DNA from 3 places in the Telluria sp. BA11 genome. Region 1 is predicted to be linked to each of the others. Evidence: riboswitches for the same ligand, from Rfam matches in the RefSeq annotation. Region 1 holds a riboswitch; each other region holds the start of a gene.
What was found. Region 1 has a riboswitch for cobalamin ahead of AC1MGT_RS18385 (TonB-dependent receptor). Riboswitches for the same ligand answer to the same signal wherever they lie in the genome.
Positions count from the first base shown of each region.

Region 2: it holds a riboswitch for cobalamin, as region 1 does, so the genes downstream of both, AC1MGT_RS14645 (TonB-dependent receptor domain-containing protein) here and AC1MGT_RS18385 (TonB-dependent receptor) in region 1, are expected to answer to the same signal.
Region 3: it holds a riboswitch for cobalamin, as region 1 does, so the genes downstream of both, AC1MGT_RS10445 (cobaltochelatase subunit CobN) here and AC1MGT_RS18385 (TonB-dependent receptor) in region 1, are expected to answer to the same signal.

Region 1 covers NZ_CM155275.1:4,180,221-4,183,475, reverse strand. Annotated here, with positions in the region: gene AC1MGT_RS18390 (thiol:disulfide interchange protein DsbA/DsbL) at 1-45, opposite strand, end outside; gene AC1MGT_RS18385 (TonB-dependent receptor) at 196-2,154, opposite strand; cobalamin riboswitch at 2,223-2,461, opposite strand; gene ylqF (ribosome biogenesis GTPase YlqF) at 2,487-3,255, opposite strand, start outside.
Region 2 covers NZ_CM155275.1:3,331,081-3,334,335, reverse strand. Annotated here, with positions in the region: gene AC1MGT_RS14655 (adenosylcobinamide-GDP ribazoletransferase) at 1-747, shown strand, start outside; gene AC1MGT_RS14650 (histidine phosphatase family protein) at 747-1,289, shown strand; cobalamin riboswitch at 1,310-1,545, shown strand; gene AC1MGT_RS14645 (TonB-dependent receptor domain-containing protein) at 1,611-3,255, shown strand, end outside.
Region 3 covers NZ_CM155275.1:2,389,995-2,393,249, reverse strand. Annotated here, with positions in the region: gene kynU (kynureninase) at 1-675, opposite strand, end outside; cobalamin riboswitch at 948-1,166, shown strand; gene AC1MGT_RS10445 (cobaltochelatase subunit CobN) at 1,343-3,255, shown strand, end outside.

The sequences.
Region 1 (3,255 bases):
GGCAACCAGGGCGGCAGCAACGAGGGCAAAACGCAGAGTGCGCATAACATCCTTCCACATATATGATTGAGCGAACGATCGCGAGATTACCACTTTTTGCCCTTTCCCTGTCTGCAGGGCGCGATTTATTGCATTTGCTTACCGCTGAAACATGCATGCAAATACATCAGCCGTCCGCGCCCCGCAGAACATGGATCAGAAGTCGTAGCGCAGCGACACCTTCAGCTGGCGGCCATCGCTCGGGTAAATCCCGGCGCGGCAGCTGAACGCGTAACTGTAGTGCTGGCGATCGAGCAGGTTCAGGCCCGATACCGACGCTTCCCATGGGCCGAAGCGGCGCGCATAGCGGGCGTCGACCGTCGTGTACGACGGCACGCGGGCGTCGCAGCTATTGGCGAAGTCGCTGCCGAAACGCTGGCTGGCCACCCACTGCGCGCCCACATCGGCGGTCTGGCCATTGCCCGGCGTCCAGGCCAGGCGCGTCGTCACGACGTGTTTCGGCACCAGCACCATCTCGCGGCCGGCGTTTGGGCCATCACGGAACTCGGACTGCACGTACTGCCACGCGCCGGTCAGGCGCAGATTGGTCGCCAGCAGCGCCTGTCCTTCGACTTCGACACCCTGGCGCCGGGTCGGGTCGAGGTTGGTGTTGATGCCAAAGCCGCCGGCCAGCGTCGGGTCGAAGAAGATTTCGTTGGTCAGGCGGTGCCGGAACACGCGGGCCGTGGCCTTGCGCGCGTCGTTGCCGAAGGCGACGCCCAGTTCGAGGTCGCGCGATGTTTGCGGCGCCAGCACGTCCGTTGTGGCGCGGTACGAGTTTTCGTCGATGTTGGCGATGCGGTAGCTGCGGCCGGCCTTGGCGAACATGGTCACCTCGCGCGCGACGTCAATGCTGCCTTCGACCGTGAACGCATTGACCGATTGTTCGGTGTCTTCGGGAGCGGTGAACGCGAGCGGGTCGGCATAGTTCTTGTCGAAACGTTCATGGCGCGCGCCGACGGCCAGGCGCGCATTGTGCGGCGCGTTCCAGGTCAGTTCGTCGCGCACGTAGAGCGCCTTGGACGCCTGTTTTGCGTCGCCGGCCGAGAAGCTCGACGTCACTTGGCGGTCCCAGCGGGTCAGATCGATCCCGGTAACGAATTCATTGCGCTTGTCGCCAAGCGTGGCGGTGTGGCGCAGACGTGGCGAGAACTGGGTCTGCTCGGACTGGTAGCGCGAGGCCGATGGGAAGCCCGAGAACACATACGTCGAACCGACATCGCGCTCGCGGTGCGACAGTTCGGCCGCCAGTTCGATGGCGCCGATGCGGTGTTCGACGAACGCGCTGACACGGTCGGTGTCGAGCGAGCCGAAGTCATCCGGCGTATTGCTCTGGGTCGGGTTGGCCTGGAACTGTGCCTCGTTCAGCGAGCCCGGCAGGCGCGAGTCCGAGCGCGAGCTCTCGAAGCGCAGGCCGGCGCGGCCATTCGAAGCGTACGCATATTGCACGCCGCCGCTGAAGCTCGTCTGCTCGTACTTGTTGTTGTCACGGTAGTTGTCGGTGCGGCGGTCGGCCACGGCGGCGTCGAACGACCACGGGCCGGCGCCATGCGCGATCGAGGCGCGCAGGTCGAGCGCGTCGAAGCGTCCACCTTCCACGAACAGGGTGCCGCGCGTGCCGCTACCTTGCGGGCGGCGGGTGAAGATCTGGATCACGCCGCCGGTGGCGCCGTCGCCGTACAGCACGCTGCTGCCGCCGCGCGTGATCTCGATGCGCTCGACCGTGTCGACCGGGATGCTCGAGAGCACCGTGCTGGCCAGCTCGTTTTCATTCAGACGCACGCCGTCGACCATCACCACCACGTTTTGCGCGCTGTTGGTGCCGAAACCCCGCAGGTCCAGGCTGAAGTCGGGCGAGCCGTCCAGGCTCTGGCGACCGAAGACGCCGCCGATCTTGCGGATGGCCGCATTGACGTCGGCCACGCCGGCGCTGCGGATCTGGTCAGCGGTGATCACGGTGGCGCCGATTGGCGTGGCGGTGGCCGGGAAGCGGGCGGCGGTGACGACGACCGGCGCCAGCGTTTCCTGTGCGGTGGCGATGGTGGCGAAGGTGGACACGGCGAAGGCGCACGCCACAACGAGGGGCGCGCGGCGCGCGGGAGCTGCAAAAGTCATGATGAGTGTGTTCTCGGTAAAGGGCGCCCCGCTGCGTCCCCGCAGCCTGGCGTCGAAGGAAGCGCCTTGCGCTCCCACCTGTCCTGGCCGGTATCCGGGCTGGCAAGCGGACGCCCTCACCTTCCTGTCGTGCGGACAGTGGTTATCGAGATTGTCTGCCGCGGCGCAGGATGTGCGGACGCGGCGCTTGTTGACCGTTGCGGGGGCAGCACACTTCCAGGACGGCGCGCGGCGCAGCCCTGTCGTGTTTCCCGTTTAACTTCGCGCGCCGGAATGCGCGCGAGAGCACCAAAACGGCGCGATTATACCGTGTCGGCACGCGCCCTGGCAGGTCAGCTGCCGCGCTTGCCGCGCGACTGCTCTTCGAGCTTGGCAGCGAGCTTCTCGGCGGCCAGGCGGGCTTTCTCGGCCACTTCGGCCGCGTGCAGGGCCAGGCTGGCCGCGCGCGAATCCGGCGTTTCCAGGCTGATGCGGCCCAGGGCGCCCTGGCGGTAATCCTGCAGCAGCGAGTGCGCTGCCTTTTCGTAGTCGTACTCGCCGCCGCGTACACGGAAGCCCCGGCGCATCGCGACGCCTTCGATGACGCCGACACCATCCATGCCCTCGGTTTTCAGGCCGTAGCGCGCGGTGAGCAGGTGCGGGTAGCGCTGCAGCAGCAGCTCGCCCAGATATTCGGCCACTTCTTCTTCGACCAGCGCGTTGGTGCCAATGGCATGGCTGGCCGCCAGCATCAGGCCATCGGTGGCCATGGCGATCTTTGGCCACAGCATGCCGGGCGTGTCGACCAGCACCACGTTCTTGTTCAGGTACAGGCGCTGCTGGACCTTGGTCACGGCCGGCTCGTCGCCCACCTTGGCCACGCGTTTTTTCAGCAGCGCGTTCATCAACGTCGATTTGCCGACGTTGGGAATGCCCATGATCATGATGCGCAGCGGCTTCGTCGGCACGCCGCGGTGCGGCGCCAGCGACAGGGCCAGATCGGGGATACGGGCGACGTCGGCCGGCTTCTTGGTCGTCATCGGGTAGGCCGTGACGCCTTCCTGCGCATCGTAATAGGCTTTCCAGGCGGCGGTGGCGACCGGATCGGCCAGGTCGATCTTG
Region 2 (3,255 bases), 850 kb from region 1:
CAGTTCTTCACGCGGCTGCCGATCCCGCGCTGGGTCGGCTTCGAGCCGGCATGGCTCAATCATGCGTCGCGCTACTTCCCGCTGGTTGGCGTGGTGGTAGGTGCCATCGGCGCGGCCGTCTACTTCATCGCCGGGCACTGGCTGCCAGCGCCAGTGGCCGCCGTGCTCTCCACCGCCGCAACGATCTACCTCACCGGCGCCTTCCACGAAGACGGCTTCGCCGACACCTGCGATGGTCTGGGCGGCGGCATGACGAAAGAACGCGCGCTCGACATCATGAAGGATTCGCGCGTCGGTGCGTATGGTGCGATCGGCATCGTCTGCATGCTCGGCGCGAAGCTGGCTGCACTCGCCACGCTGCCGCCCCTTACCGCCATCGGCGCCCTGCTGCTGGCACACCCGCTCTCGCGCCTGGCCGCCACGTCCCTGATCTGGCAGATGGAATACGCCCGCGCCGAAGGCAAGGCCAAGCCGCTGGCCGTGCGCATGAGCAGCGACGAATTCGGGATCGCGACGCTCACGGTGCTCGTGCCCGCGCTCGTGCTGTTCGCCGTTGGCCTGCTAGACCTGGCTGCGATTGGCGCGGCGGTGTTTGCGGCCTTGCTGGCCACGCGCTGGCTGGCCCGCATGTTCACGCGCCGGCTGCAGGGCTATACGGGCGACTGCCTCGGCGCCGTGCAGCAGTTGGCCGAAGTCGCCATCTATATCGCGGTACTGGCCACGCTCGGCCGCGGCGCGCTGGCCTGATGCGCCTGTACCTCGTACGCCACCCGAAACCGGACGTGCCGGCCGGGTACTGCTACGGCCGCACCGACCTGCCAGCGCAAGCAACAGACACCGCACGCGTGCTGGCGGCGCTGACCAATCAAGGCCTTCCCGGCGCCATGCCGGTCTACGCCAGCCCGTTGCAACGCTGCGCCGTGCTGGCGCAGCAGCTGTCAAGCGCGCCCACGTTCGACGCGCGCCTGGCCGAGATGGACTTTGGCGTCTGGGAGCTGCGCCAGTGGGACGACATCGCCCGGGACGAGATCGATGCCTGGAACGCCGACCTGCTCCACTACCGCCCCGGCGGCGGCGAAAACGTCATGCAGGTGGCCGTGCGCGTGGCCGCGTTTCAAGCCGACATCCAGCGCGCAAGGCACGCCGAGGCACTCGTCATCTGCCACGCCGGCGCCATGCGCCTGCTGCACGCCATGTCCGGCGGCGGCACCTTGGAGGATGCTGCGCTGCGTGCGGCATCGACACCACACCAGATCGGCTACGGCGAAGTCATGGTGCTGGAAATATGACAATGCCCGGGGCAACCACCTTATAATGAGCGCGTTTTGGTGCTCGCACCTGCGTTCGCAGGTGCAGTTAAACGGGAAACACGAAGCTCTTCACAGGGCCAACGCGTGCTGCCCCCGCAACGGTAAGCAAGTGCTGCAGCCTCTCATCGGGTCCTGCGGCAAACCGCCCCCTCATACCACTGTGCTTTTCTGAGCATGGGAAGGTCGGACGGCCATACTTGTCAGCCCGGATACCGGCCAAAAGGTGGATACGCGCACAGCGCGATCCTTTGAATCCAGCCCACGGGGACGTCGGCGGGATGCCTTTGATAAGAACCACTCATGAATTTTCCAGTAAGCCGGCAAGCGGCCGCCGTGTCGCTCGCACTCGCCCTCATCTCGTCCACCGCCATCGCCGAAGTCGCTGACACCGTCGTCGTCACCGCGACCCGCACGCCGCAACTCGCTGCCGACCTGATCGCCGACACCACCGTCATCAACGCCGAAGAAATCGCGCGCTCGGGCGCCGGCTCGGTGGCCGACATCCTGCAGCGCCAGCGCGGCATCGAGATCGCCCGCAACGGCCCGGCCGGCACCACGACCAGCGTCTATGTGCGCGGCGCAAACGCCAACCAGATCGTCGTGCTGCTCGACGGCGTGCGCATCGGCTCGTCCACCACCGGCACCGCCAGCTGGAATGCCATCCCGCTGGGCGCCATCGACCGCATTGAAATCGTCTACGGGCCACTGAGCACGCTGTACGGCGCCGACGCCATCGGCGGCGTGATCCAGATCTTCACCCGCAAGGGCGAAGGCGCACCTGTCGTCACCGCTTCGGTGGGCGCGGGCAGCAACGCGACGCTGCAGGGCGATGCAGGCATCTTCGGCAGCAGCGGCGGCCCGAATGCCATCAGCTACGCCTTTGGCGCCGGCTATGAAGAGTCGGACGGCTTCTCGTCCACGCGGCCCGGCGCGTCAGGCTACAACGCCGACGAAGACGGCTACCGCCGCCGCAATGCCAATGGCCGTGTGTCGATGGCGCTCGCGCCGGGTCACGAGATCGGCGCCCAGTTCCTGGCCAGCCGCACGTACAGCCAGTACGATGCCAGTGGTTCCGGCAGCTACGACGTGCACAGCGACTCGGACATCAATACCGCCGCCGTCTACATGACCAACCAGCTCCTGCCAAACTGGCGCAGCACCGTGCAGTACGCACGTTCAGAAGACAAGTCGGGCAACTTCAGCAACGCCACGGCCAGCGGCGCCAGCCAGATCGACACCAAGCAGAACGAATTCTCGTGGCAGAACAACGTCGCGATCGGCCAGGACACGCTGCAGCTGCTGTTCAACCACCGCAAGGAAGAAGTCTCGTCGATGCGCCAGACGCGCATCACCAATTCGTATGCCGCGGCCTACTCGGCCAAGCGCGCCAATCACCTGTTCGATGTCAGCGCACGTCAGGACCGCTCGGTCTACGGCAGCCAGAACACCGGCGCCGCCGGCTACGGCTACGAGTTCGGCAACGGCCTGCGCGCCACCGCCAGCATCGGCACGAGCTTCCGCGCCCCGACCTTCAACGAACTGTACTTCCCGGGCTACGGCCTGGCGACGAACAAGCCCGAAAAAGGCCGCAACCGCGAAGTGGGCCTGCGCTACGACGGCAACGGCTACAACCTCGATGCCACGTACTTCCACAATCGCCTGACCGACATGATCGTATCAAGCACGCCATGCCCGGACGGCATCAACCGCAGCTGCGCCTACAACGTCAACGAAGCGACGCTCGAAGGCTTCTCGCTGGCCGGCAGCACGCGCCTGATGGACGTGAACCTGCGCGCCAGTCTCGATTGGCAGGATCCGCGCGATGACACCACCGGCCGCCAGCTGGCGCGCCGCGCGAAGAAGCATGCCAACTTCGCTGCCGACTACGTGATGGGCCAGCTGAAAAGCGGCGCCGAGCTGACCGTGTCGGGTGACCGCTTCGACA
Region 3 (3,255 bases), 1.8 Mb from region 1:
GTCGGCGTTGGCGCCATTCAGGTCTACCTCGACCGCGCCGGCCGAATGGGCCAGGTCCCAGATCGCCAGCGCGCCGGCGGCGTGGATCTGCGCCGTGATCGTTTTCATGTCGAGCATGCGGCCGGTGCGGTAGTTCACGTGCGTGAGCATCACCACCGCCACCTGGCCGCCGGCGTCGCCTTCGAGGGCGGCCGGCAGGTCGGCCCAGCTGTCGAGCAGGCGCAGCTCGTAGCCGCGCTCGAGCCAGCCGATCAGGCCTTCGGCCATGTAGATATCGCTCGGGAAGTTGTCGCGCTCCGTGAGGATGATGCGGCGGGCCGCGTGCGCCGGTGCGTCGGCCTGCATCTTGAGCGCCGCAGCCAGCGCCTTGAACAGGTTCACCGAAGTCGAGTCGGTGACCACCACTTCATCGGCGGCGGCGCCGATCAGCGGCGCGATCAGGGTGCCCAGGCGCTGCGGCAGGTCGTACCAGCCGGCCGTGTTCCAGCTGCGGATCAGGTCATTGCCCCATTCGGCGGCGATCACGTCCTGCGCACGTTGCAGGGCCGCGCGGGGGCGGGCGCCGAGCGAATTGCCATCGAGGTAAATCACGCCGTCCGGCAGCGCAAACGCATTGCGCTGAGGGGCCAGCGGATCGGCCGCGTCGAGGGCCAGGCAGTCTTGTCGTGTGATCATGTGAACGGTCGCGAAGAAGTAGTGGGTGCCGGCCTGGCCGGACGATACCGCCATTCTAGGCTAGGGAAGCACTGATTTATTCTGGGGGATGGAATTGGCTGCGGAAAAAGCCGCCATGCAAGGCGCAAATCGCAGCAATAGCGAGCTATTGCGAGAATTTGCAACGCCGCAGGGTGGCTATTTTCCGTGCCAAGTCCGCCTCCATGAATTAATCAGTGCTTCCCTAGAGGCCAAAGAATGCGGTGACAGTGGCGCACCCGGGCTGTAGAATCGCGCCCAATCAAGTGAATGGTGCCGTCCTGCTCGTCTGCAGGAAGGTGAAACGGGAAGCCGGTGACGTGTGCGAATCCATCGCACGCCAGTCCGGCGCAGCCCCCGCTGCTGTATGCCTGACGACCCTCGTCGAACGCCACTGTGCCCCGTGCACGGGAAGGCAGGACCCGGGAAGGATGACGGCAAGCCAGAAGACCGGCCTTCACGATGCATTGCGTACGTCCCGGGGTGTGGGCGTGCCGGTTGGTAGTTCGTCGTTCCTTCCGTGTTGCCAATGCGCTCGCGCAGGCGTTCGCACGTGCGCGTGCGCGTGGCTGCTGCGTCCCGCGTGGAAGGAAGACGTCTGCCCGTTGTCATGCGCGCCCTGGCGCGCAGCTGAAAGGTCGACGTTCACATGAACACTGCTTCGCTCCCCCGCGCCTGTACTGCGCTGGTGCTTTTGCTCGCGTCCCTGCTTGCCTGCGCCCACGGCCACGCCGCCACCATGTTCGCCGTGGTCACCGAGCGCGCCGCGCCGGGCGCGATCGAAGCTGCGCACCGCCACCTGGCCAGCCACCCGCGCGACCGGATTCAGTTGCGCACGCCGGCCCAGTTGATGGCCGCCAGTGAACGCGAGGTGGGCCAGTGGATCACCGGCGCCGACACGGTGCTGGCGGTGTCGCTGTTCGGCGATCCGGCGCGCCGCATGAAGGATGCGCTGGCGCGCCATGCAAAGCCAGGCACCGCGGTGCTGGCCTTCAATGGCGAAGCAAGCCTGAACCTGATGACGCGCGCGGCGCACGGCAGCCTGGCCGGCTTCGCGCCCGAGCTGCTGCGCGAACTGGCGGCCGAAGCGCCGGCGCCCGCCGCGCTGCAGGCGGCAGAGGCCAATCCCGCGGCCCGCCACTGGCTCGCGGCGCGGCGCGTCTGGCAAGCCGGCGGCGTGGACAACACCACGGCCCTCATCGCCCACCTGCTGCATCCATCAACAGCGCTGGGCCCTCCGCTGCCCGAGCCGACGCTGCGCCTGCGCGTCGGCCAGAACGAGCTGCAGGATGCCGCCGCCTGGGGCAACGCCGCCAAGCTGGGTCTGAAGGACCGCCCGACCGTCGTCGTGCTCGATCTGGCGAACATGGATGGCATGGTGCCGGCTGCGCTGTGCCGCCGCATCGAAGAGCAAGGCCAGGCCTGCGTGCAGCTGCTCACGCGCTGGGGCGGCGCCTCGCGCGAAGCGCTGGTGCGCCTGCCTGAGCTGATCGCGCCAGCGAAGCCCGCGGCGCTGGTGGTGCTGCAGGACTTCGTCGTCGGCGCCGCCGAAGGGCGCGAAGTCGTCAGCGAAGCCTTCAAACGCTTCGATATCCCCGTGTTCAAGGCGATCCGCCTGTCGGACCGCACCGCCATGCAGTGGCAGCTTTCGCCCGATGGCCTGCCGCCGGATTCGGTCCAGTACCGCGTCGCGCTGCCCGAGCTGCAGGGAATCGGCCAGCCGGTGGTGGTGGCGGCGCTGGGCCAGTCGCAGCGCGACCGCCTGACCGGCATCGAGAACCGCCCGCCGGTGCTGCTGCCGGCCGAAGTCGATCGCATGACGGCGCGCGTGAGCCGCTGGCTGGCGCTGCGTGCCAAGCGCAATGCCGACAAGCGCGTCGCGATGGTCTATTACAACCACCCGCCGGGCCGCCAGAACATCGGCGCCGACAACCTGAACGTGCCGGCATCGCTGTTCGACATGCTGCACGCGCTGAAAGCCGCCGGCTACACGGTCGGCGATTTACCCGCCACGCCCGAAGCGCTGCTCGACATGATCATGGCGCACGGCGTGAACCTGCCCGAAGACCGCGCCGCGCTGCGCGAAATGAGCGGTGTGGTGAACAGCGTCAGCGCGGCCGACTACGCGCGCTGGTTCGCCACGCTTGCACCGCGCGTGCAGGGCGAGATGAAGGACGGCATGCTGGGCCGCCTGCATGCCGACGTGCTGGTCGCCGAAGCGCAGGGCGAGCGCGCGCCGGGCCGCAAGCAGGCCGAGACGATCATCAAGGAATTGCTGCACCTGGTCGAGGGTGTCGACCATCCGCAGCGCGTGCAGGCCACGCGCGACCTGCATGCGCTCGAAGACGGCTACCGCGCCTGTCTCGACGACAGCAAGCCCAGTCCGTGCAAGGCGCTCGCGCCACTGTATCGGCGCCTGATCGGCTACGGCATCGAAGGCATGCGCGGCTGGGGCCCGGCGCCGGGCAAGGTGATGGTCGACAGCGGCAAGCTGCTGGTACCGGGCCTCACGTTCGGCAATGTGTTCATCGGCCCGCAGCCGCCGCGCGGCTGGGAAGTCGA